3 regions of the Kitasatospora sp. NPDC008115 genome follow, and region 2 is predicted to be linked to each of the others. Evidence: predicted binding sites of a transcription regulator. Region 2 holds the regulator's gene; each other region holds the start of a gene.

Region 1 (7,212 bases), on a different contig from region 2:
CCTCGCGGCGGGCGGCCCGCCCGGAGACGCCGTCCAGCTCCCGGGGCAGCGCGATGTTCTCGGCGGCGGTCAGCGCCGGGACGAGGTTGTAGTCCTGGAAGACGTAGCCGATCGAGCGGCGCCGGACGGCGGCCAGCCCGGTCCGGCTCAGCGCGCCGAGTTCCACGCCCTCGACCAGCACCTGGCCGCGGCTGGGCCGGTCCAGGCCGCCCGCCAGCGTCAGCAGGGTGGACTTGCCGGAGCCGGAAGGCCCCATGACGGCGACGAACTCGCCCGGGCGGACGGCCAGGTCGATGCCGCGCAGCGCCTGCACCGCGGCCGCGCCCGCGCCGTGCACCCGGGTGACCGCCCGCAGCTCCAGGACGGGCCGGTTCGGATCTGGCTGGGACATGGGTCTCCCCCTCGCTCGCCTTGAAGGCTCAGATGGACTGTATAAGCCGATAGACTACATATGCCGCCCACCGGTTCCACCCGGGACGAAAAAACCGCCGCCGCACCCGGAGGTGCGACGGCGGTGCGATCCGGCCGGAGGAGGTCTACGACAGCTTGCCCACCGGCGCCACCACGGCGCCGCGCTTGCCGCACACCCAGTGCGGGTCCGGTCCCAGCTCCGGCTCCACGCCCAGCGCGTGCGGGTCCCCGTCCGCGGCGCAGTCCGCGCACAGCGGCCAGCGGCCGTGGCTCTCCAGCAGCCCGTCCTGGACGTCCTGGGCGACCAGGCCCAGCACGTACTCGGTGCCGTCCGGCCACTGCTCCAGCCACCAGCGGCGGTGCGCCACGGCCTTCTCCACCAGGGACACCACGGCGGCGTCGGCGGCGTCCCGCGCGGTCAGGTCGGCCAGGATCAGCGCCCGCGCGGTGTGCAGCGCCGTCTCGATGTCGTCTGTCGTAGCCATCCGTCCAGTCTCCCAAGAACGTCCGGGAACGCCGCACGGGCGGCTCCCCGGAGGGAACCGCCCGTGCGAGCGAGGAACAAGCCGATCCGACGAGCGGATCAGAAGTCCATGTCACCGCCCGGCATGCCGCCACCGGCGGCCGCGGCGGCCTTCTCCGGCTTGTCGGCGATGACGGCCTCGGTGGTGAGGAACAGCGCCGCGATGGAGGCGGCGTTCTGCAGCGCGGAGCGGGTGACCTTGGCCGGGTCGATGATGCCCTCGGCGACCAGGTCGACGTACTCGTTGGTGGCGGCGTTCAGGCCGTGACCGGCGGGAAGGTTGCGCACCTTCTCCACCACGACGCCACCCTCCAGGCCGGCGTTGGTCGCGATCTGCTTGATCGGGGCCTCCAGCGCGACCTTGACGATGTTGGCACCGGTGGCCTCGTCGCCGTCCAGCTCCAGCTTGTCGAACGCGACACCGGCCTGCAGCAGGGCGACGCCACCACCGGCGACGATGCCCTCCTCGACGGCGGCCTTGGCGTTGCGGACGGCGTCCTCGATGCGGTGCTTGCGCTCCTTGAGCTCCACCTCGGTGGCCGCGCCGGCCTTGATGACGGCCACGCCGCCGGCCAGCTTGGCGAGGCGCTCCTGGAGCTTCTCGCGGTCGTAGTCCGAGTCGCTGTTCTCGATCTCGGCGCGGATCTGGTTCACGCGGCCCGCGACCTGCTCGCTGTCGCCGCCACCGTCGACGATGGTGGTCTCGTCCTTGGTGATGACCACCTTGCGGGCGGTGCCCAGCAGGTCGATGCCGGCGTTCTCCAGCTTCAGGCCGACCTCCTCGGAGATCACGGTGCCACCGGTGAGGATGGCGATGTCCTGGAGCATGGCCTTGCGGCGGTCGCCGAAGCCCGGGGCCTTGACGGCGACGGACTTGAAGGTGCCGCGGATCTTGTTCACGACCAGGGTCGACAGGGCCTCGCCCTCGACGTCCTCGGCGATGATGACGAGCGGCTTGCCGCTCTGCATGACCTTCTCCAGCAGCGGCAGCAGGTCCTTGACCGAGCCGATCTTGGAGTTGGCGATCAGGATGTAGGGGTCCTCGAACGAGGTCTCCATACGCTCCAGGTCGGTGGCGAAGTAGGCCGAGATGTAGCCCTTGTCGAAGCGCATGCCCTCGGTGAGCTCAAGCTCCAGACCGAAGGTGTTGCTCTCCTCGACGGTGATGACGCCTTCCTTGCCGACCTTGTCCATGGCCTCGGCGATCAGCTCGCCGATCTGGGTGTCGGCGGCCGAGATGGAGGCGGTGGAGGCGATCTGCTCCTTGGTCTCCACGTCCTTGGCCTGGGCCAGCAGCTGGTCGGAGACGGCGGCGACGGCCTTCTCGATGCCGCGCTTCAGGGCCATCGGGTTGGCGCCGGCGGCGACGTTGCGCAGACCCTCGCGGACGAGCGCCTGGGCCAGCACGGTGGCGGTGGTGGTGCCGTCACCCGCGACGTCGTCGGTCTTCTTGGCGACCTCCTTGACGAGCTCCGCGCCGATCTTCTCGTACGGGTCCTCGAGCTCGATCTCCTTGGCGATGGAGACACCGTCGTTGGTGATCGTGGGGGCGCCCCACTTCTTCTCCAGCACGACGTTGCGACCCTTGGGGCCGAGCGTGACCTTCACCGCGTCGGCGAGCTGGTTCATGCCACGCTCAAGGCCGCGGCGAGCTTCCTCATCAAAGGCGATGATCTTGGCCATCTGAAGTGGTCCTCCGGGACACGGTCGACTGCTCGGACCAAGGGGTGCCCGCGACGGACGGCCCTGGTGTGCGGGGGTCCATTCCCCTACCGCTCCCTGGGGCCTCACCGACCCGGTCCGCTTATCACTCTCAAGCTGTGAGTGCTAACGCCAATGATTAGCACTCTGGGTGGTCGAGTGCAAGCCCAATCGGCGGCCCGCGAGCCGCGGCGCACGACAACGGGCCCGTGCGACCTGGGGTCGCACGGGCCCGCCGTGAAGCAAGAGGCGCACCAGCCGATGGGCCGAGCCGAACTCCTGGGTGTCGGAAAGGTCAGACCGCCGCGCGGACCATGTCCGCCTGCGGGCCCTTCTGCCCCTGAGAGATCTCGAACTCGACCCGCTGGCCCTCCTCAAGGGTGCGGTAGCCGTCCATCTGGATCGCGCTGTAGTGGACGAAGACGTCCGCACCACCGTCGACCGCGATGAAGCCGTAGCCCTTCTCCGCGTTGAACCACTTGACGGTGCCCTGAGCCATTCCGAACTCCCCTAGTGCTGTGCTGGCCCTTCACGCCCCCGCAGGTCTGCGGGCGCGGGTCTGGTTGGAGGCCGGCCCGGGGAACCCCCCCTGGGCGCGGCCGTGCACGCCGCAATCCTCCCGAGGCCACCGAACGGCATCCGGTGAACGGGCGATTGCGTCGACCGCGGCTGAATGTATCCGGATCGACGCCCTCTGCAACAGGGTCAATGTTCGGGAATTCGCCCGGCACTCCAAGGGACAGGACGGGCATAATCGACAGGAAAGCCGCATTTCCCACCGGACATAGCGGACGTATTACCCAAAATCCCGGCCAGAATTCTGACATCGGCCTGACATGTTTCCCCGGGCCCCGCGCCCGGGCCGGGCCCCGGGGGGCGGACGGCGGCGGTGGTGGCGGTGCGGTGGATTCGTTCCCGCCCGGGGAGGAAGGGCGGCCCCCGTTCCCGGTCGAGCGACACTTTACTCCGAGTGGGACGGAAAATATTCCCGCCAAAATACGCGCGGCCGTCCGCGGCACGGAATTCCGTGCCGCGGACGGCCGGTGCCGGCGCGCCCGCCCCGGCGGGAACGGGCGCCGCGGGGCTCAGCCGCCGGCGACCGCCGGGATGATCGAGATGTTCGCGCCGTCCTTGATCTCCGTCGCCAGGCCCTCGGCGAAGCGCACGTCGTCGTCGTTCACGTAGACGTTGACGAAGCGGCGCAGCTTGCCGGTGTCGTCCAGGATGCGCGCGGCGATCCCGGCGTGGTTCTTCTCCAGGTCGGCGATGACCTCGCCGAGCGTGGCGCCCTCGGCGGGCACCTCGCTGGCGCCACCGGTGTAGGTGCGCAGGATGGTCGGGATGCGGACGTTGGCGCTCATGGGGGTCTCCTCGTTCGGGGCGCGCGGGGCGGGGCGGGGACGGGCGGGTGGAGCCTGCGGGGGGCGGGGGCCCGGGGTCAGGCGGTGGCCAGGCCGGCGTCCCGGAAGGACTCCAGGGTCGGCCGGATCACGGCGGTCATCCCGGCGTCCGAGACCGCGTCGAGGGTCTTCAGACCGTCACCGGTGTTGATCGCGACGGTCTCCTTCGACGGGTCCAGCTGACCGGTCTCGACCAGCTTCTTGAGCACGCCGACCGTCACGCCGCCCGCGGTCTCCGCGAAGATGCCCTCGGTGCGGGCCAGCAGCCGGATCGCGGCCACGACCTCCTCGTCCGTCACGTCCTCCACCGCGCCGCCGGTGCGCCGGGCGATGTCCAGCACGTAGGGGCCGTCGGCCGGGTTGCCGATCGCCAGCGACTTGGCGATGGTGTCCGGCTTGACCGGCCGGATCACGTCGTGGCCGGCCTTGAACGCGGCCGAGACCGGCGAGCAGCCCGCCGCCTGGGCGCCGAAGATCCGGTACGGCCGGTCCTCGACCAGGCCGAGCTTGATCAGCTCCTGCAGACCCTTGTCGATCTTGGTGAGCTGCGAGCCCGAGGCGATCGGGATCACGATCTGCTCCGGCAGCCGCCAGCCCAGCTGCTCGCAGATCTCGTAGGCGAGCGTCTTGGAGCCCTCGCCGTAGTACGGCCGCAGATTGACGTTGACGAAGCCCCAGCCCTCGCCGGCGGGATCGCCGATCAGCTCCGAGCAGAACCGGTTCACGTCGTCGTAGTTGCCCTGGATGCCGACCAGCTCGCCGCCGTACACCCCGGCCATCACGACCTTGCCCTGCTCCAGGTCGTGCGGGATGAACACGCAGGACCGGAAGCCCGCCCGGGCCGCCGCCGCGCCCACCGCGCCGGCCAGGTTGCCGGTCGAGGAGCAGGACAGCGTGGTGTAGCCGAACGCGCGGGCCGCCTCGATGGCGCAGGCCACCACGCGGTCCTTGAAGGAGTGGGTCGGGTTGCCGGAGTCGTCCTTGACGTGCAACTGCGCGGTGAAGCCCAGCTCACGGCCCAGGTTGTCGGCCTTCACCAGCGGGGTCCACCCCGGGTTGAGGTTCGGCTTGGACGCGACGTCGGCGGGCACCGGCAGCAGCGGCGCGTAGCGCCAGATGGAGGCGGGACCGGCCTCGATCCGCTTGCGCAGCTCCTCGGCGCCCTCGCTGCCGAACTCGTACGCGATCTCCAGCGGGCCGAAGCACTCCAGGCAGGCGAAGCTGGGGCCGAGCGGGAACCTGGTGCCGCATTCCCGACAGGACAGCCGGGCGGCGGGACCGAGGTCGACGGTGACGGGTGCGGCGGTGTCGATAGCCATGAGCGGAGGCCTCTCTCCTCATCTTCCCCGTGACGCGGTCGCGCCCGGGCCGGAATTGGCACCTGTCCCGCCGGGGCATATGCCGACCGCGCGAGAAGGTTGCCGGGACGTCAACGGGCCGTTCCCTCAGTCCCTCTGGATGAGCTCTGTGAAGTTGTGGTCCTGCTCAGCGGTGACCCCGGCGTGCGAAGGTCCGACCGCTGTACGAAGACTGTATCCGAAGGCGTCAACCCCGAACGGCACCGTCCGCCACGCGAGATGCCCCGTCCCACCGGACCCCGTACCCGACCCCGCCGAGGAGAGCACCTTGCCCGCCGAACCGACCCCCGAGCTCCTCCCCGAGACGGCGTCCTGGCTGCGCCGTCGCTCGTGGAGCGCGGCCGACCGCCCGGTGCACACCCTGCCGGCGGCCAAGCGGGCGCTCGGCCCGGCCGGCACGGTCAGCGTCGTGCTGCCCGCGCTGGACGAGGAGGCCACCGTCGGCGAGATCGTCCGGGTCATCCGCCGCGAGCTGATGGAGCGGCTGCCGCTGGTCGACGAGCTGGTGGTGGTCGACTCCGGCTCCGCCGACGCCACCGCCGCGGTCGCCGCCGAGGCGGGCGCCACCGTGGTCCACCGCGACGCGATCCTGCCCCGGCTGCCCGCCGCCCCCGGCAAGGGCGAGGTGCTCTGGCGCTCGCTGCTGGTCACCCGCGGCGAGATCGTCTGCTTCGTCGACGCCGACCTGCGCGAGTTCGACCCCGCCCTGGTCTCCGGGATCATCGGCCCGCTGCTCACCGAGCCGGACATCCAGTTGGTCAAGGCGATGTACGACCGGCCGCTGGAGACCGACGGCGCGGTCGTGCCGGCCGGCGGCGGCCGGGTCACCGAACTGGTCGCCCGCCCGCTGCTCAACCTGCACTGGCCGGAACTCGCCGGTTTCGTCCAGCCGCTCGGCGGTGAGTACGCGGCCCGCCGCTCGCTGCTCGAACGGCTGCCCTTCCCCACCGGCTACGGCGTCGAACTCGGCCTGCTGGTCGACGCCCTGGAGACGGCCGGCCTGGACGCGCTCGCCCAGGTGGACGTCGGCGTGCGCCACCACCGCCACCAGGACGGCCAGGCACTCGGCCGGATGGCCGCCACCATCTACCGCACCGCGCTGGAACGGCTCGACCGCACCCACCGGCTCAAGGCCTCCGCCGACCTGGTCCACCCCCGGCTCACCCAGTTCACCCGCGACCCGGGCACCCGCGCCTTCACCGCCCACACCCACCCCGTCACCGCCACCGAACGCCCCCCGATGCACACCGTCCCCGAATACGCCACCCGGCGGTGACACGTTTGCCGCCCCGGACCCCCGGCAACCAACCAACCATGGGCCCTGACACGACCGAGCGTTCGAATCCGACCGGCGCCGCCCCCGTTCTGGTGGCGTCCAACCGGGGGCCGGTGTCCTTCGGCACCGCGGACGACGGCACGCTGACCCTCCGCAGAGGCGGCGGAGGCCTGGTCTCCGGGCTCTCCGCCATCGACGACCCGGACGCCGTCTGGGTCTGCGCCGCCCTCTCCGACGCCGACCGCCGGGCCGCCCGCCAGGCCCCGGACGGCCGCCTCGACCGGGCCGGCCACGACGTCGGCGGGCAGGCCGTGCGGATGCTGGACATAGACCCGCAGACCTTCGCCCGCGCCTACAACGGCATCGCCAACTCGACCCTCTGGTTCGTCCACCACCTGCTCTGGAACACCCCGACCGCCCCCGCCTTCGACACCGGCTTCCGCACCGAGTGGGAGGCCTTCACCGCCTACAACGCCGCCTTCGCCGAGGCGCTCGCCGCCGAGGCCGCCCCCGGCGCCGCCGTCCTGGTGCAGGACTACCACC
Region 2 (7,212 bases):
GCCCCCCTGCGGGGGACGCCGCCGGGGAACCGGTGCTACGACCAGCGGCCGGTGCGGCCCAGCAGCAGCGCGCCGGCCGCCACCCCGGCGGTGGAGGTGCGCAGAACCGAGGGGCCGAGCCGGTACGGCTTGGCCCCGTCCGCGGCGAAGGCGGCCAGCTCCTCCGGGGAGACCCCGCCCTCCGGGCCGACCACCAGCACCAGGTCCCCGGTGTCCGGCAGCGCGGCGCCGGCCAGCGGCTCGGCGCCCTCCTCGTGCAGCACGGCCGCGAACGCGGCGCCGATCAGCACCGGGGCCAGCTGCCGGGTGGTCATCACGTCGCGGACCACGGGGAAGCGCAGCCGGCGGGACTGCTTGCCGGCCTCCCGCGCGGTGGCCCGCCACTTGGCGAGCGCCTTGCCGCCGCGCTCGCCCTTCCACTGGGTGATGCAGCGCGAGGCCGCCCAGGGGATCACCACGTCCACGCCGACCTCGGTCATGGTCTCCACGGCCAGCTCGCCCCGGTCGCCCTTGGGCAGCGCCTGGACGACGACGATCCGCGGCCGCGGCTGCGGCTCCTCGCGCACGGCCGCCACCGTCACCTCGATCGCGTCCTTGCCGAGGACCCGCGCGACGGTGCCGTCCACGCCGAGGCCGAGGCCGTCCGTCAGGGTGACCGCCTCGCCCGGCTCCAGCCGCTTCACGGCGGCCGCGTGCCGGCCCTCCGGCCCGTCCAGCAGCACCAGGGCGCCGGGCGCGGCGGCGGCGATCCGCTCGGTGTCGGCGACGAACACGGGCGCGGTCATGCGGGGAACCTCCGGGGTGGGAAGGGGAACGGGAACGCGAAAGGGGTGCCGAGGAAGCCTCGGCACCCCCGCGCGGGACGGCTACCGGCCGTTGAAGGCGTCCTTCAGCCGGGAGAACAGCCCCTGCTGCCCGGGCGCGAACTGGCCGGAGGGCCGCTCCTCGCCGCGCAGCACCGCCAGGCGGCGCAGCAGGTCCTCCTGCTCGGCGTCGAGCTTGGTGGGCGTCTGCACCTCGACATGCACTATCAGGTCGCCCCGGCCGCCGCCGCGCAGGTGGGTGATGCCCCGGCCGTGCAGCGGGATGGACTGGCCGGACTGGGTGCCGGGCCGGATGTCGACCTCCTCCACCCCGTCCAGGGTCTGCAGCGGCACCTGGGTGCCCAGCGAGGCCGCCGTCATCGGGATGGTGACGGTGCAGTGCAGGTCGTCGCCGCGCCGCTGGAACACCGCGTGGGTGGTCTCGGCGATCTCGACGTACAGGTCGCCGGCCGGGCCGCCGCCGGGGCCGACCTCGCCCTCGCCGGCCAGCTGGATCCGGGTGCCGTTGTCGACGCCGGCGGGGATCTTGACGGTCAGGGTGCGGCGGGCGCGGACCCGGCCGTCGCCAGCGCACTCCGGGCACGGGGTCGGCACGACGGTGCCGAAGCCCTGGCACTGCGGGCAGGGGCGGGAGGTCATGACCTGGCCCAGGAAGGACCGGGTGACCTGGGAGACCTCGCCCTTGCCGCGGCACATGTCACAGGTCTGCGCGGAGGTGCCGGGCGCGGCGCCCTCTCCGCTGCAGGTGGTACAGGTGACGGCCGTGTCGACCTGGAGCTCCTTGGTGGTGCCGAACGCGGCCTCCTCCAGGGTGATCTCCAGGCGGATCATGGCGTCCTGGCCGCGCCGGGTCCGCGAGCGCGGGCCGCGCTGGCCGGAGGCGGCGCCGAAGAAGGCGTCCATGATGTCGGAGAAGCCGAAGCCGGCCGCGCCCGCGCCGAAGCCGCCCGCCCCGCCGCCCCCGCCGTTCGGCGAGAGCGGGTCGCCGCCGAGGTCGTAGACCTGGCGCTTCTGCGGGTCGGAGAGCACCTCGTAGGCGGCGTTGATCTCCTTGAACCGCTCCTGCGTCTTCGGGTCCGGGTTGACGTCCGGGTGCAGTTCGCGTGCCAGGCGCCGGAACGCCTTCTTGATCTCGTCCTGCCCCGCATCCCGTCGGACGCCGAGTACCGCGTAGTAGTCCGTGGCCACCAAATGCTCCGCTTGTTCCGCCTGTAAGTGTGCTTGCGACTTCGGGCACCGTCAGGTCCGACGGTGCTCGTTCCTACGACTCGGCCAGGATCTGGCCCACGTACCGTGCCACCGCTCGCACCGCCCCCATTGTGCCCGGATAGTCCATCCGGGTCGGACCGATCACACCCAGTTTGGCCACGCTTTCGTCGCCCGAACCGTAACCGACCGAGACGACCGACGTGGAATTCAGGCCCTCGTAGGCGTTCTCCCGCCCGATCCGGACCGTCATCCCGGCGTCCGCGGTCTCACCCAGGAGGCGGAGCAGGACGACCTGCTCCTCCAGTGCCTCCAGCACCGGCTGGATGGTCAGCGGGAAGTCGTGGCCGAAGCGGGTCAGGTTGGCCGTGCCGGCCAGCATGATCCGCTCCTCGCTCTGCTCGGCGAGCGTCTCGAAGAGCGTCGCCAGCACCGTCGAGACGGTCGGCCGGTCGGCTGCCTCGAACAGCGCGGGCAGTTCCTCCAGCAGCCCCGGGACGTCCGGGAGCCGCTGGCCCGCGGCCCGCACGTTGACCCGGGCCCGCAGGTCCGCCAGCAGGGTTTCGCCGACGGTGCCCGGGCAGTCCACCAGCCGCTGCTCGACCCGGCCGGTGTTGGTGATCAGGACCAGCATCACCTTCGCCGGGGCCAGCGCGACCAGCTCGATGTGCCGCACCGTGGAGCGGCTCAGCGAGGGGTACTGCACCACCGCGACCTGGCGGGTCAGCTGGGCCAGCAGCCGCACCGTACGGGCGACCACGTCGTCGAGGTCCACCGCGCCGTCCAGGAAGTGCCGGATCGCCCGCCGCTCGGGCGCGCTCATCGGCTTGACCTCGGCCAGCTTGTCGACGAACAGCCGGTAGCCCTTGTCGGTGGGGATGCGCCCGGCGCTGGTGTGCGGCTGGTGGATGTAGCCGTCCTCCTCCAGCGCCGCCATGTCGTTGCGGACGGTGGCCGGGGAGACCCCGAGGTTGTGGCGGTCGACCAGGGCCTTGGAGCCGACCGGCTCCTCCGTCCCCACGTAGTCCTGGACGATCGCGCGAAGCACCGCGAGCTTGCGGTCGTCGAGCTGACGGACCTCACCGGCCATGGGGCACGCACCTCCGTCTTCACGCGTTGTCCGTTGTGACACGCCGTTGTGGCATGTGTCCGCATTCGAGCTGTCCGGGCCGGCCCCGCAGGGCCCCGGTCTTGGCACTCTGAACACCCGAGTGCCAGAACCGTACCTGCCAGTGTAAGGCCCGGGTCCGACGGCAGGAACGGCCCGGCCGGGGTGATCCTGCCCGCAGTTCGCGGCACGCGGGTGATGCCGCGGGCCCGCCCGGGTGGCAGCATCGGAAGCGGACGGCGAACGGAGGAACAGCGATGTCGACCCCGGGCCAGCACACCCGCTTCGCCCCCGACCGCGGCCTGACCGGCCGGATGGTGGGGACGATGTTCCTGATCGGACTGCTGTACGTCGGCTTCACCGGGCTGCTGATCGCCCTGCTGCGCGGCGCCTGGCCGATCATCGTCCTGATCTCCGGCGGCCTGTTCGTCGCCCAGTTCTGGTTCAGCGACAGGATCACCGAGCGGGCCATGGGCGCCCACCGGGTCACCCCGGAGCAGTACCCGCAGCTGCACGGCGCCGTCGACCGGCTCTGCGCGCTCGCCGACATGCCCAAACCCCGGGTCGCCGTCGCCGACAACGACATGCCGAACGCCTTCGCCACCGGCCGCAACCCCCGGAACGCGGTGGTCTGCGTCACCACCGGGCTGCTGCGCCGGCTGGAGCCGGAGGAGCTGGAGGGCGTGCTCGCGCACGAGCTGTCGCACGTCGCCCACCGGGACGTCGCCGTGATGACGGTGGCCGGCTTCCTCGGCGTGCTGGCCGGCGCGATGACCCGGATCGCCATGTACGGCGGCTTCATGGGCGGCGGGCGCAACAGCAACGACTCCAACGCCGCGATCGCCGCGCTGGTGATCCCGCTGGTGTCGATCGCCGTCTACGCGATCAGCTTCCTGCTGACCCGGCTGCTCTCCCGCTACCGGGAGCTGGCCGCCGACCGGGCCGCCGCCCAGCTCACCGGCCGGCCCAGCGCGCTCGCCTCCGCCCTCACCAAGGTGACCGGCCAGATCGCCGCCATCCCGACCAAGGACCTGCGCCGGGCGCAGGCCTACAACGCCTTCTACTTCGCCCCCGCGCTGAGCGCCCGCGAGGCCGCGGCCCAGCTGTTCTCCACCCACCCGAGCCTGGAGCAGCGGCTGGCGCAGCTCGCGAAGATCTCCGCCCGGCTCGGCCGCTGACGCCCCCTGCCACCTGCCACCTGCCACCCGCACCGTCACCCGTCGCCACCGGAAGGACCGCCGTGGGAATCCTGGACGCGCTGTTCGGCCGCAGCAAGCCCGTCAGACCCGACCTCGACCAGTTGTTCGGGGTGCCGTCCGCCGCGCTGACCCTGGAGGCCGGCGCGGGCCTGCGGCCCACCGGGCTCGGCTCGGTCTGCTTCGCCCCGGTCGAGGGCGGGGCCTTCGACGAGGTCGAGCGGCAGGTCCGGGCGCTGCTGGACGCCGACACCGGGCGCGGCGGCGTCCCCGTCGAGGCGTCCACGGACTCCTACGGCTACTCCTGGCTGCTCGCCCGGCACGCCCCCGGGGAGCTGCCGGACCTCGTCAACGACCTGCACGCGGTCAACAGCGAGCTGGAGGCGAACGGCTTCGGGCCGCAGCTGCTCTGCTCGCTGGTCGGCTTCCGGGACGCCGAGGGGCGCCGCCCGCTGGCCCTGGTCTACCTGTACAAGCGCGGCACCTTCTACCCGTTCGCGCCGCTGCCGGGCGGCGGGGAGAAGCGCGACAGCCCGCTGGAGCTCCAGGTCAACGCGATGCTCGGCAACGACCTGCGGCTGGAGAAGGACCTCACCCGCTGGTTCCCGGTCTGGGGCGCGCCGGGGCTGTGAAAATCCGGTGGCCCCGGCCGCCCGGGCCGCCTAGGGTCCGGCCATGATCAACTGGACCGGGATCGAGACCGCCGAACCCCCCCCCCCGAACTGCTCGCCGCCGTCAGCGCCGCGATGCGCTCCCCCGACCCCGAGACCCGCGACACCCACGCCTACGAGCAGCTGTGCCGCTGGGTGCCCCGGCTCACCCCCGAACAGCGCCTGGCCCTCGGCGACGAGATGGCCGAGCGGCTGTCCGACCCCGAGATCCAGGCCCGCACCTTCGCCCCGCTGGTCCTGGCCGAACTCGTCGACGCCGGCGCGTACCGCCCCGCCTGGCTGGACGCCTTCGCCCACTGGTACCCCGCCGAGACCGACCTGCGCGGCTGGGACCCCGGGCTCGGCTGGCTGCACGCCGTCGCGCACGGCGCCGACCTGCTGGGCGCCCTCGGCCGCAGCCCGCTGGTCGCCGACCCGGCGCCCCTGCTGGACCTGGCCCCGGCCCGGCTGCTCGCCCCCACCGACCACGTCCTGGACGCCATGGAGGACGACCGCCTCGGCCGCGCCATCGGCCAGGTCCTCACCCGCCCGGAGCTGACCGAGCGGCAGGCGCTGGCCTGGCTCGACCCGATCGCCGCCACCGGCCGCCGCAAGCCCGGCGTCGTCCCCGCGACCGTCTCCAACACCCTGCGCACCCTGCGGGTGGTGTACCTGCTCGCCGACCGCGGGGTGCGCCCGGTCCCGGGCGCCGAGCCGGTGGCGCTGCGCCACACCGACGCCCTGCGCGGGCGACTCGCCGAGGTCCTGGCGATCAACACCTCGTACTACCTCGGCTGACGCCTCGTAGACTGCGTGGAATGCGCAGCCGCCAGTACGGACCCGACCTGACCCCGCCGTGGAAGAAGCAGGCCCCCGCGCCGGAGGTGCCCGCCGAGCGGGACCTGGTGGTCGAGGAGGCGGCGACCGGCTTCTGCGGGGCGGTGGTGCGCTGCGAGAAGACCGCCGAGGGCCTCACCGTCACCCTGGAGGACCGGTTCGGCAGGCACCGGGTCTTCCCGATGGTGCCGCGCGGCTTCCTGCTGGAGGGCCGGACGGTCACCCTGGTCCGGCCCGCCGGCCCCGCGCCCGCCCGCACCCCGGGACGCACCGCCTCCGGCTCGGTCGCCGTCCCCGGCGCCCGCGCCCGGGTGGCCCGTGAGTCGCGGATCTACGTCGAGGGCCGGCACGACGCCGAGCTGGTGGAGCGGGTCTGGGGCGACGACCTGCGGATCGAGGGCGTGGTCGTGGAGTACCTGGAGGGCGTCGACGACCTGCCCGCGATCGTCGCCGACTTCGCCCCCGGCCAGGGCCGCCGCCTCGGCGTCCTGGTCGACCACCTGCTCCCGGGCACCAAGGAGCACCGCATCGCCGCCCGGGTCACCGGCCCGCACGTGCTGGTCGTCGGCCACCCCTACATCGACGTCTGGCAGGCCGTGAAGCCCTCCTCGGTGGGCATCCCCGCCTGGCCCGCCGTCCCCCGCGGCGAGGACTTCAAGCTCGGCACCTGCCGCCGCCTCGGCTGGCCCGAGGACACCCCCGCCGCCTGGAAGCGCATCCTGTCCAAGGTCGACTCCTACAAGGACCTGGAACCCGACCTGCTGGGCCGCGTCGAGGAGCTGATCGACTTCGTCACCCTCACGGGTCAGGAATAGGTCCGGAACTCCGAGGTGTCGAGAACAACGCCCAGCAGGTCCAACGGGACCGGTTCGCCGAACTTGGTGGTCCGCTCGGCCACATAGTCCGGCGCTCCCGAGGCGCCGACCGGGGTGGGCTCGGTCAGCAGGACGCAGAGGCCCTTGATCGGATCGACGATCAGATAGGCCGGAACGGCGCCCTCCGCGTAGAGCTCCCGTTTGGTCCGGTAGTCGCGCAGCACGCTGGTCTTCGACACGACCTCGACGACCAGCGCCACGGCCGGCGCGGGAACCAGCCGCCCGGGCCCCTCGGCAGCCCCCCGCTCAAGCACCACCAGGTCCGGCTGCGGCTCGCTGGCATCGGCGGGGAACGCCACGTCCTGCGTCTGGAGCCGGTGCCAGCGCGCCCGCGGAATCTGGTCGACGATCGACTCGACGATGAGGTTGTGAGCCAGGTCCGGCCCCGCCATCATCACGATTTCCCCCCTGATGAGCTCGGCCTTGAAGCCTTCCGGGACCTCCAGGTTTTCGAAGATCCCAGTCATCCGGTCATCGATGGCGGTCATTTTCGCGCTCCCTCCGACGGCTGACACC
Region 3 (7,212 bases), on a different contig from region 2:
ACGGCTCCGGCTTCCTCGCCGTCTACGTCAGCGCGGTGGTCCTCGGCAACGCCAAGCTGCCGCACGGTCCCGCCGTACGCGGCTTCGCCGACGGCCTGGCCTGGATCGGGCAGATCGGCATGTTCGTGCTGCTCGGCCTGCTCTGCACCCCCGAGTCGATGGGCTCGGCCGTGGTGCCCGCCCTGGTGATCGGCGCGGTGCTGGTCTTCCTCGCCCGGCCGCTCTCGGTGGTGCTGACCCTCACGCCGTTCAAGCTGCCGGCCCGCGAGCAGGCGCTGCTCAGCTGGGCCGGACTGCGCGGGGCGGTGCCCATCGTGCTGGCCACCATCCCGCTGGTCTCCGGCGCGCCGCTGGCGCAGGAGGTCTTCAACATCGTCTTCATCCTGGTCGTGGTCTTCACCCTGCTCCAGGGCCCGACCCTGCCCTGGGTCGCCAAGGCGCTGCGGATCGGCGAGGGCTCGATGGGCCAGGACCTCGACATCGAGTCCGCGCCGCTGGAGAAGCTGCACGGGCACCTGCTGTCGGTCGCGCTGGCGCCGGATTCGAGGATGTCCGGCGTCGAGGTCGGCGAGCTGCGGCTGCCGACCGGCGCGGCGGTGACCCTGGTGGTGCGCGAGGGGAGCAGCTTCGTGCCGGACAAGACCACCGTGCTGCGCGGCGGGGACGAGCTGCTGGTGGTGACCACGGACGAGGTCGGCGAGGCGGCCGAGCGGCGGCTGCGGGCCGTCGACAAGGGCGGCAAGCTGGCCGACTGGCTGAACGGGCGCGACGGCTGAGGGCCGCACCCGATGTTCACCCCGGCGTCACGGGACACGTTTGGACCGGTCCTGTAAGGTCGGGGTGAGCGCGTCTTCTACGCGCGTAAATGCTTTCATCGCTGACACACCAACCCCAGCATCTGCCTGATGCAGAGTTGGCGCGACCGCTCGGCGGCCGCGGTCCGGCCCCGGCTCACCGCCGGACCGGCCCGGTATCTACCCCGGTCGACGCGCGAGAGGACGACTCTCGGCGCCGTCGGGGCCACCCCATGCCCTGCCGCGCTACCAGGCAGCAGGAAGGACCGACCGTGACGGCCCGCCGAACGGTCGACGGCGTCCAGGACGCCCGCAGCACCACCGCGCCCGGGGAGGGCGCCGCGCCCGCCGCCGCACCCGTCCGCGTCGGTTACGGGACGCTGCTGCGCACGCCCGGCGCCTGGACGTTCCTGGCCCCCGCGTTCGTCGCGCGACTGCCCTACGCGATGCTCGGGATGGGCATCCTGCTGCTCGTCAAGGACACCCACGGCTCCTACGGCACCGCCAGCACCGTCGCGGCGGTGGCCGCCGTCGCCCAGGCGCTGATCGGCCCGCAGACCGGGCGGCTCGCCGACCGGTACGGCCAGGCCCCGGTGCTCGTCCCCACCGTGGTGGTGCACGCGGTCTCGGTCGGCGCGCTGATCGCGCTCGCGCTCGGGCACGCGCCGGCCTGGAGCCTCTTCCTGGCCGCCGCCCCCGCCGGGGCGAGCGTCCCGCAGATCGGCGCCATGGTCCGGGCCCGCTGGATCGCCACCTTCTCCGCCGAGGGCGCGTCCGCCGGCTCCGCCGCCAGGATGAGCACCGCCTTCGCCTTCGAGTCCGTGACGGACGAGTTCACCTTCGTGATCGGCCCGATCCTGGCCGCCGCCGTCGCCACCTCGGTCAGCCCCTCGGCCGGGCTGGCCGCCGAGGCCGCGCTGACCCTGGTCGGCGGCCTGGCCTTCGCCGCCCAGCGGCGCACCGCGCCCGCCCGGGTGGTGCGCGCGCCCGGCGTCCGGCAGGCCTCCGCGCTCGCCTCGCCCGGCGTCCGGCTGCTGGCCGGCACCTTCCTCGGCGTGGGCGCCGTCTTCGGCGGCCTCCAGGTCTCGGTGAACGCCTTCGCCGACTCGGTCGGGCGGCACGGCGCGGCCGGCACCGTGTACGGCGTCTTCGCGGGCGGCTCGATGGTCGCCGGCGTGCTGTACGGCATGGTCGCCTGGCGGCGCCCCGTCCAGCAGCGGATGATCATCAGCTACGGCCTGCTGGTGCTGGGCTGCTCGACCCTGTGGGCGATGCCGAACCTGGTCGCGCTCTCGGTCGCCGGACTGGTCTGCGGCCTGGCCATCGCGCCGACCCTGATCAGTGGCTACACCCTGGTCGAGACGCTGGTCGAGGACGGCGCCAAGACCGAGGCCTTCACCTGGCTGACCGGCGCCATCGGCCTGGGCCTGGCGACCGGCGCGACGGCGGCCGGGCGGCTGGTCGACGCGCACGGGCCGTCGGTCGGGTTCCTGGTGCCGGTGGCCGGGGCCGGGCTGGGCCTGGTCGCACTGGTCGCGCTGCGCGGGCTGCTGGTCCCCGGGGGCGCGCGCCCGACGCCGGCCGCGGGCTGCGCCGAGCGGGGTGCGCCGGGCCGGCTGGTGGGCGCGGCCGAGGGCTGAGCGCGGTGGCCGGATCGGACACCACGCCGGACTCATCTCACATTCGAGTCGCTGGACTGATCCACCGGAATGCCGCATCATTGACCATCGTTAGCACTCATCAGGCGAGAGTGCCAGGAGGAAGACAAGTGCCCACGTACCAGTACCAGTGCACCGAGTGCGGCAACGGCCTGGAGGCGGTGCAGAAGTTCACCGACGAGCCGCTGACCACGTGCCCCGACTGCCAGGGACGGCTCCGCAAGATCTTCTCGGCGGTGGGCGTGGTCTTCAAGGGCTCCGGCTTCTACCGGACCGACAGCCGCTCCTCCTCCAGCAGCTCGGTGGGCGGGGGCTCGTCCTCGACCTCCTCGTCGTCGGCGTCCGGCTCCTCGTCGTCGTCCTCGTCGGGCTCCTCGACCCCCGCCGCGAGCCCCGCCCCGGCGGCCGGCTGAGCTTCGGCCGGACACCGGCACCGGCTTTCCGAAAGGCCCGTCGTTCCCGCTTCCGAGCGGGTGCGGCGGGCCTTTCGTCGTCTCCGGGGCCCTCGGCTCACCCGTCCGGGTGATGGTCCTCGTCCACAGGCCCGGGTTTTCCACAGGCCGGGAAAAGCGGCTTCCGGCGGGAGCGCGGGCGGCCCAGAGTGTCGGTCACCGGAACCCGAAGCCGATCCCCTGGAGGTGCCCGTGCGCACCGGTTCGCCCGCCCTGTCCCCCCGTCCGCTGCCGCTGCCGATCCCGCCGCTGCCCGCGCCGAGCGTCCCGCCCCGGCAGCCGGTGCCGCCGTTCCCGCCGATCGGCGGCCGGGCGGGTCCGCGCTGCCGCCTCCGGCGGGTGCTGCGCTACCGCGCCCCGGTCCCCGCCGTGCTGCTGCTGGCGGCGGCGGCCGTACTCACCCTCGGCCCTTCCTGGACCGGCCCGCCCGTGCCTGGGGCGGCGCCGCCGGTGGGCCGAACGGGTTGTCCGTCGGAAGGGGGAGAAAATCACCCGTGACCGGCGAACGACTCCGTCGTTCACGCGGCATGAAAGGCTTCAAGGAATTCCTGCTGCGCGGAAACGTCGTCGAGCTGGCGGTCGCCGTGGTCATCGGCGCGGCCTTCACCAACATCGTCAACGCCTTCGTCAAGGGCGTGATCAACCCGATCGTCGGCGCGTTCGGAGCCAAGGACCTCGCGTCCTACAGCTCCTGCCTCAAGGGTCCCTGCGAGGTGTCCGCCACCGGCGAGGTCACGACCGGCATCCTCATCCTCTGGGGCAACGTGCTGAGCGCGGCCCTCCAGTTCCTGATCACCGCGGCCGTCGTCTACTTCTGCCTGATCCTGCCGATGACCAGGTTCACCGCCCGGCGCAAGACGCTGGCCGAGGTCCAGGCGGAGGCCGAGGCCAAGGAGGTGCTGCTGCTCACCGAGATCCGCGACGCCCTGGTCACCCGGGCCGGCTGAGGCCCGGCCGGGCCCGGCCGTCAGTCCCCGTGGTGCGGCGGGCGCTGGCTCAGGTACCAGTCCAGCCCCCGGCCGCCGCTCGCCCCCGTCCCGGGGCGCTCGCCCCAGCCGGCGTCGGTGTCGTCCCGGGACTGCCGCTCCAGCGGGTCGCCGAAGACCAGCCGGGCCTTCGCCGCCCTCTTCGCCCTGTCCGCCGCCGTCCCATCCACCGACTTCTCCTCGGCCGACTTCTCCTCAGCCATCTTCGCCTCCACCGCTCTCGACCTTCCCCCGCCGTCGTTTCCCGCCTGCTGCCACCAGCCTAGAAGGCCGCCCGGCACGACGGCGGGTCCGGTGCGGAGCGCTCCGCACCGGACCCGCCGGCCATCGTCATCCCCGGTTCCGCGTCACGCGGCCTCGAAGCCCGCGTGGTCGGCGATCTTCTTCAGCTCGGCCAGCGCGTGCTTCTCGATCTGGCGGATCCGCTCACGGGTCAGGCCGTGCTGCTTGCCCACCTCGGTCAGGGTGCGCTCGCGGCCGTCCTCCATGCCGTAGCGCGACCGGATGATCGAGGCCGTGCGGTCGTCCAGCCGCCCGATCAGGCCGTCCAGCTCCTCACGGCGCAGCATGACCATCACGGCGTCCTCCGGGGAGGTCGCCCCGGTGTCCTCGACCAGGTCGCCGAACTGGGTCTCGCCCTCGTCGTCGACCGACATGTTCAGGCTGACCGGGTCACGCGCCCAGTCCAGCACGTCCTTGATCCGGGCCTCGGTGGTGTCCAGCTCGGCCGCGATCTCGGCGGGCTCGGGCTCCCGGCCCAGCTCCTTCGACTTCTCCCGCTGCACCCGCCGGATCCGGCCGAGCTCCTCGACCAGGTGGACGGGCAGCCGGATGGTGCGCGACTGGTCGGCGATCGACCGGGTGATGGCCTGGCGGATCCACCACGTCGCGTAGGTGGAGAACTTGAAGCCCTTGGCGTAGTCGAACTTCTCCACCGCCCGGACCAGGCCGGCGTTGCCCTCCTGGATGAGGTCGAGCAGCGGCAGGCCGCTGCGCGGGTAGCGCCGGGCGACGGCGACCACGAGACGGAGGTTGGACCGGATGAAGACGTCCTTGGCGCGCTCGGCGTCCTCGGCTATCGCCTCCAGCTCCTCGCGTCGCACGCCCTCGGGAAGCCCGTCCTCGTCCAGCAGGTGCTGGGCGTACACGCCGGCCTCGATCCGCAGCGAGAGCTCGACCTCCTCGGCGGCATCGAGCAGGGGCGTCCTGGCGATCTCGTCGAGGTACATGCCGACCAGGTCACGGTCGGCCTCAAGGTTGGTCGGGCGGGCCGCGCGAGTCCGGTCGGCCCTGTCGCGAACGACGGCACGGGTGGCCATGCTTGCTCCCTTTGCTGGTGTTGCCGCGGTCTGGCTGCCTGCCCGGAGAGGGCAAGAAGTGCGGGCCCCGCGGGGCTCACACGTAACGATCCAACGAACAGAATCCGGACAACATTCCCAAGTCGCTCAGATTCTTCCGGCGATGCAGTATCCTGCCCGCTCCCGCCCCCGATTCGGACGCTGGGTGACCGCCCGGGGACCGACCGCCCTCACCGGCGCACCCCCGCGCGCGCCCCCGTTCCGCACAACCCCGCCGGGCCCGAGCGCGTTCCCGCGCAGGGCTCGCCCACACCCCGGCGCACGCAGGTCCTCCGCACAAAAGATGCCAAATCGCTATCGCCGCGGCGCACGATCGCCCCGGGCGGCTGGGAAGGTGTCAGCCATGCACCTGACCAACAGCTCGCCCTCCATCACCCCGCGTGATCGCCACCTGCTCCGGCACGCGGCTCTCGCGGTCTGCTGCGCCGTGCTGTTCGCCGTCCTCACGGCTCTGGTGCAGACCGGCTGGCGCCCGCTCTCCCGGCTCGACCACGAGCTGATCGACGACCTGCACCGCTTCGCGGCCGGTCACACCGCGTGGACCGCCTCGGTCCAGCTGTTCTCCGACGTCGGCGGACCGGCCACCATGCGCTCCGTGCTCGGTGCGGCCGCCGTCTGGCTCTGGCTGATCGGCGCCCGGACGCTCGGCGGCTGGGTCGCCGCCCAGACCCTGGTCGGCTGGGGCGGCCAGTGGGTGCTGAAACTGTCCTTCGGCCGTCAGCGCCCCACCTTCTCCGACCCCGTCGCGCACGCCGGCGGCCCGGCCCTCCCCTCCGGCCACGCGATGGCCTCCGCGATCGCCTGCGCCGTCCTGGTCGGCCTGCTCTGGCCCCGGGCCGGGCGGACCGGCCGGATCACCGCCTGCGCGGTCGCCGTGCTGACCGTCCTGGGCATCGGCGCCTCCCGGGTCTTCCTGGGCGTCCACTGGCCCAGCGACGTGATGGCCGGCTGGCTCGCGGCCGGCATGGTCCTCGGCAGCGTCACCGTCCTCGTCGAACTCGCCCGCCCCGGCGCGCTCGCCCGCGACTTCCGCCGGGTGAACTGGCGCACCCGCCCCCGCGTCCAACGGGTCCTGGCCTCCCCGCCCCGCCCGCCCAGGGACCCCGCCGCCCGCACCCCGGACCCCGCCGCCGACCACCCCGACGGCCTGCTGCGCTGACGCCCCCTCACCCCGGTGAGAACGCCGCGGGCCCCCTCGGTCGCAACCGAGGGGGCCCGCATTCACGTCATCCGCCGTGTCCGGCGTTGTGCCCCAGGCAGGATTCGAACCTGCGACACCGGCTTTAGGAGAGCCGTGCTCTATCCCCTGAGCTACTGAGGCGGGGACGACCGCTGACAGCCTAGCGGATCGGGGGCGGAGCGGTGGGCGGTACGGCCCCGGGCGCCCGCCCCGGGCCGGGGGTGCCCGAGTGGGCGAGCGACCGCCGACGGTGGGTCAGGCGGGGCAGGGGCGGGCGGCCCGACCTGAGCGGACGCGGCTAGCCTGGAGGAACGGAGCCCTCGGACCGACGGGCCCGGGGCCCCCGGCAAGGGGAGAGAACGGGGGCGGCAGATGGCGTCGGGTGACCGGTGGGACCGGGGCCCCGTCCGCCTCGCGCGGAAGGCGGCCGGGCCGGTGGTGTGGCTCGCGCCGGCACTGGTCATGCTGGCGGTGGGCGCCTACCGGCTGGGTACGCCCGCGCTGTGGCGGGACGAGGTGGCGAGCTGGGTCTCGGCCACCCGGCCGATCGGCGACCTCCTTCGGATGCTTCAGCACGTCGACGCCAGCAACGGCGCCTACTACGTCCTGCTGCACGGCTGGACCGCCCTGTTCGGCGACTCGGAGATCGCGCTGCGGCTGCCCTCCGTCCTGGCGATGGCGGGGGCGGCGGCGTTCACCGCGCTGACCGCCGAGCGGCTGTTCGGCGGCCGGGTCGCGGGCGTCTGCGCCGGACTGCTGTTCGCGATGGTGCCGCTGGTCTCCC

The links. The regulator HrcA, encoded in region 2, represses chaperone genes, less so after heat shock. The targets are predictions, from matches to a motif close to TTNGCACTCNGNNNNNCNGAGTGCNAA.
Region 1: the regulator HrcA is predicted to act here: its motif matches at 2,775-2,801, upstream of groL (chaperonin GroEL).
Region 3: the regulator HrcA is predicted to act here: its motif matches at 2,525-2,551, upstream of ACFZBX_RS00785 (FmdB family zinc ribbon protein).

What each region holds. Positions count from the first base shown of each region.
Region 1 covers NZ_JBIBHU010000030.1:19,209-26,420, forward strand. The annotation lists gene ACFZBX_RS30385 (ABC transporter ATP-binding protein) at 1-391, opposite strand, end outside; gene ACFZBX_RS30390 (hypothetical protein) at 537-896, opposite strand; gene groL (chaperonin GroEL) at 995-2,617, opposite strand; gene ACFZBX_RS30400 (cold-shock protein) at 2,931-3,134, opposite strand; gene ACFZBX_RS30405 (ubiquitin-like small modifier protein 1) at 3,721-3,996, opposite strand; gene thrC (threonine synthase) at 4,074-5,354, opposite strand; SAM riboswitch class I at 5,370-5,500, opposite strand; gene ACFZBX_RS30415 (glucosyl-3-phosphoglycerate synthase) at 5,662-6,669, shown strand; gene ACFZBX_RS30420 (trehalose-6-phosphate synthase) at 6,708-7,212, shown strand, end outside.
Region 2 covers NZ_JBIBHU010000020.1:15,946-23,157, reverse strand. The annotation lists gene ACFZBX_RS24065 (16S rRNA (uracil(1498)-N(3))-methyltransferase) at 36-785, opposite strand; gene dnaJ (molecular chaperone DnaJ) at 867-2,012, opposite strand; gene hrcA (heat-inducible transcriptional repressor HrcA) at 2,086-3,120, opposite strand; gene htpX (zinc metalloprotease HtpX) at 3,396-4,316, shown strand; gene ACFZBX_RS24045 (hypothetical protein) at 4,379-4,966, shown strand; gene ACFZBX_RS24040 (DUF2785 domain-containing protein) at 5,081-5,782, shown strand; gene ACFZBX_RS24035 (DUF3097 domain-containing protein) at 5,803-6,636, shown strand; gene ACFZBX_RS24030 (Uma2 family endonuclease) at 6,627-7,184, opposite strand.
Region 3 covers NZ_JBIBHU010000001.1:186,310-193,521, forward strand. The annotation lists gene ACFZBX_RS00775 (potassium/proton antiporter) at 1-776, shown strand, start outside; gene ACFZBX_RS00780 (MFS transporter) at 1,067-2,434, shown strand; gene ACFZBX_RS00785 (FmdB family zinc ribbon protein) at 2,563-2,865, shown strand; gene mscL (large conductance mechanosensitive channel protein MscL) at 3,432-3,851, shown strand; gene ACFZBX_RS00795 (hypothetical protein) at 3,872-4,093, opposite strand; gene ACFZBX_RS00800 (sigma-70 family RNA polymerase sigma factor) at 4,238-5,209, opposite strand; gene ACFZBX_RS00805 (phosphatase PAP2 family protein) at 5,592-6,407, shown strand; tRNA gene ACFZBX_RS00810 (tRNA-Arg) at 6,497-6,569, opposite strand; gene ACFZBX_RS00815 (glycosyltransferase family 39 protein) at 6,801-7,212, shown strand, end outside.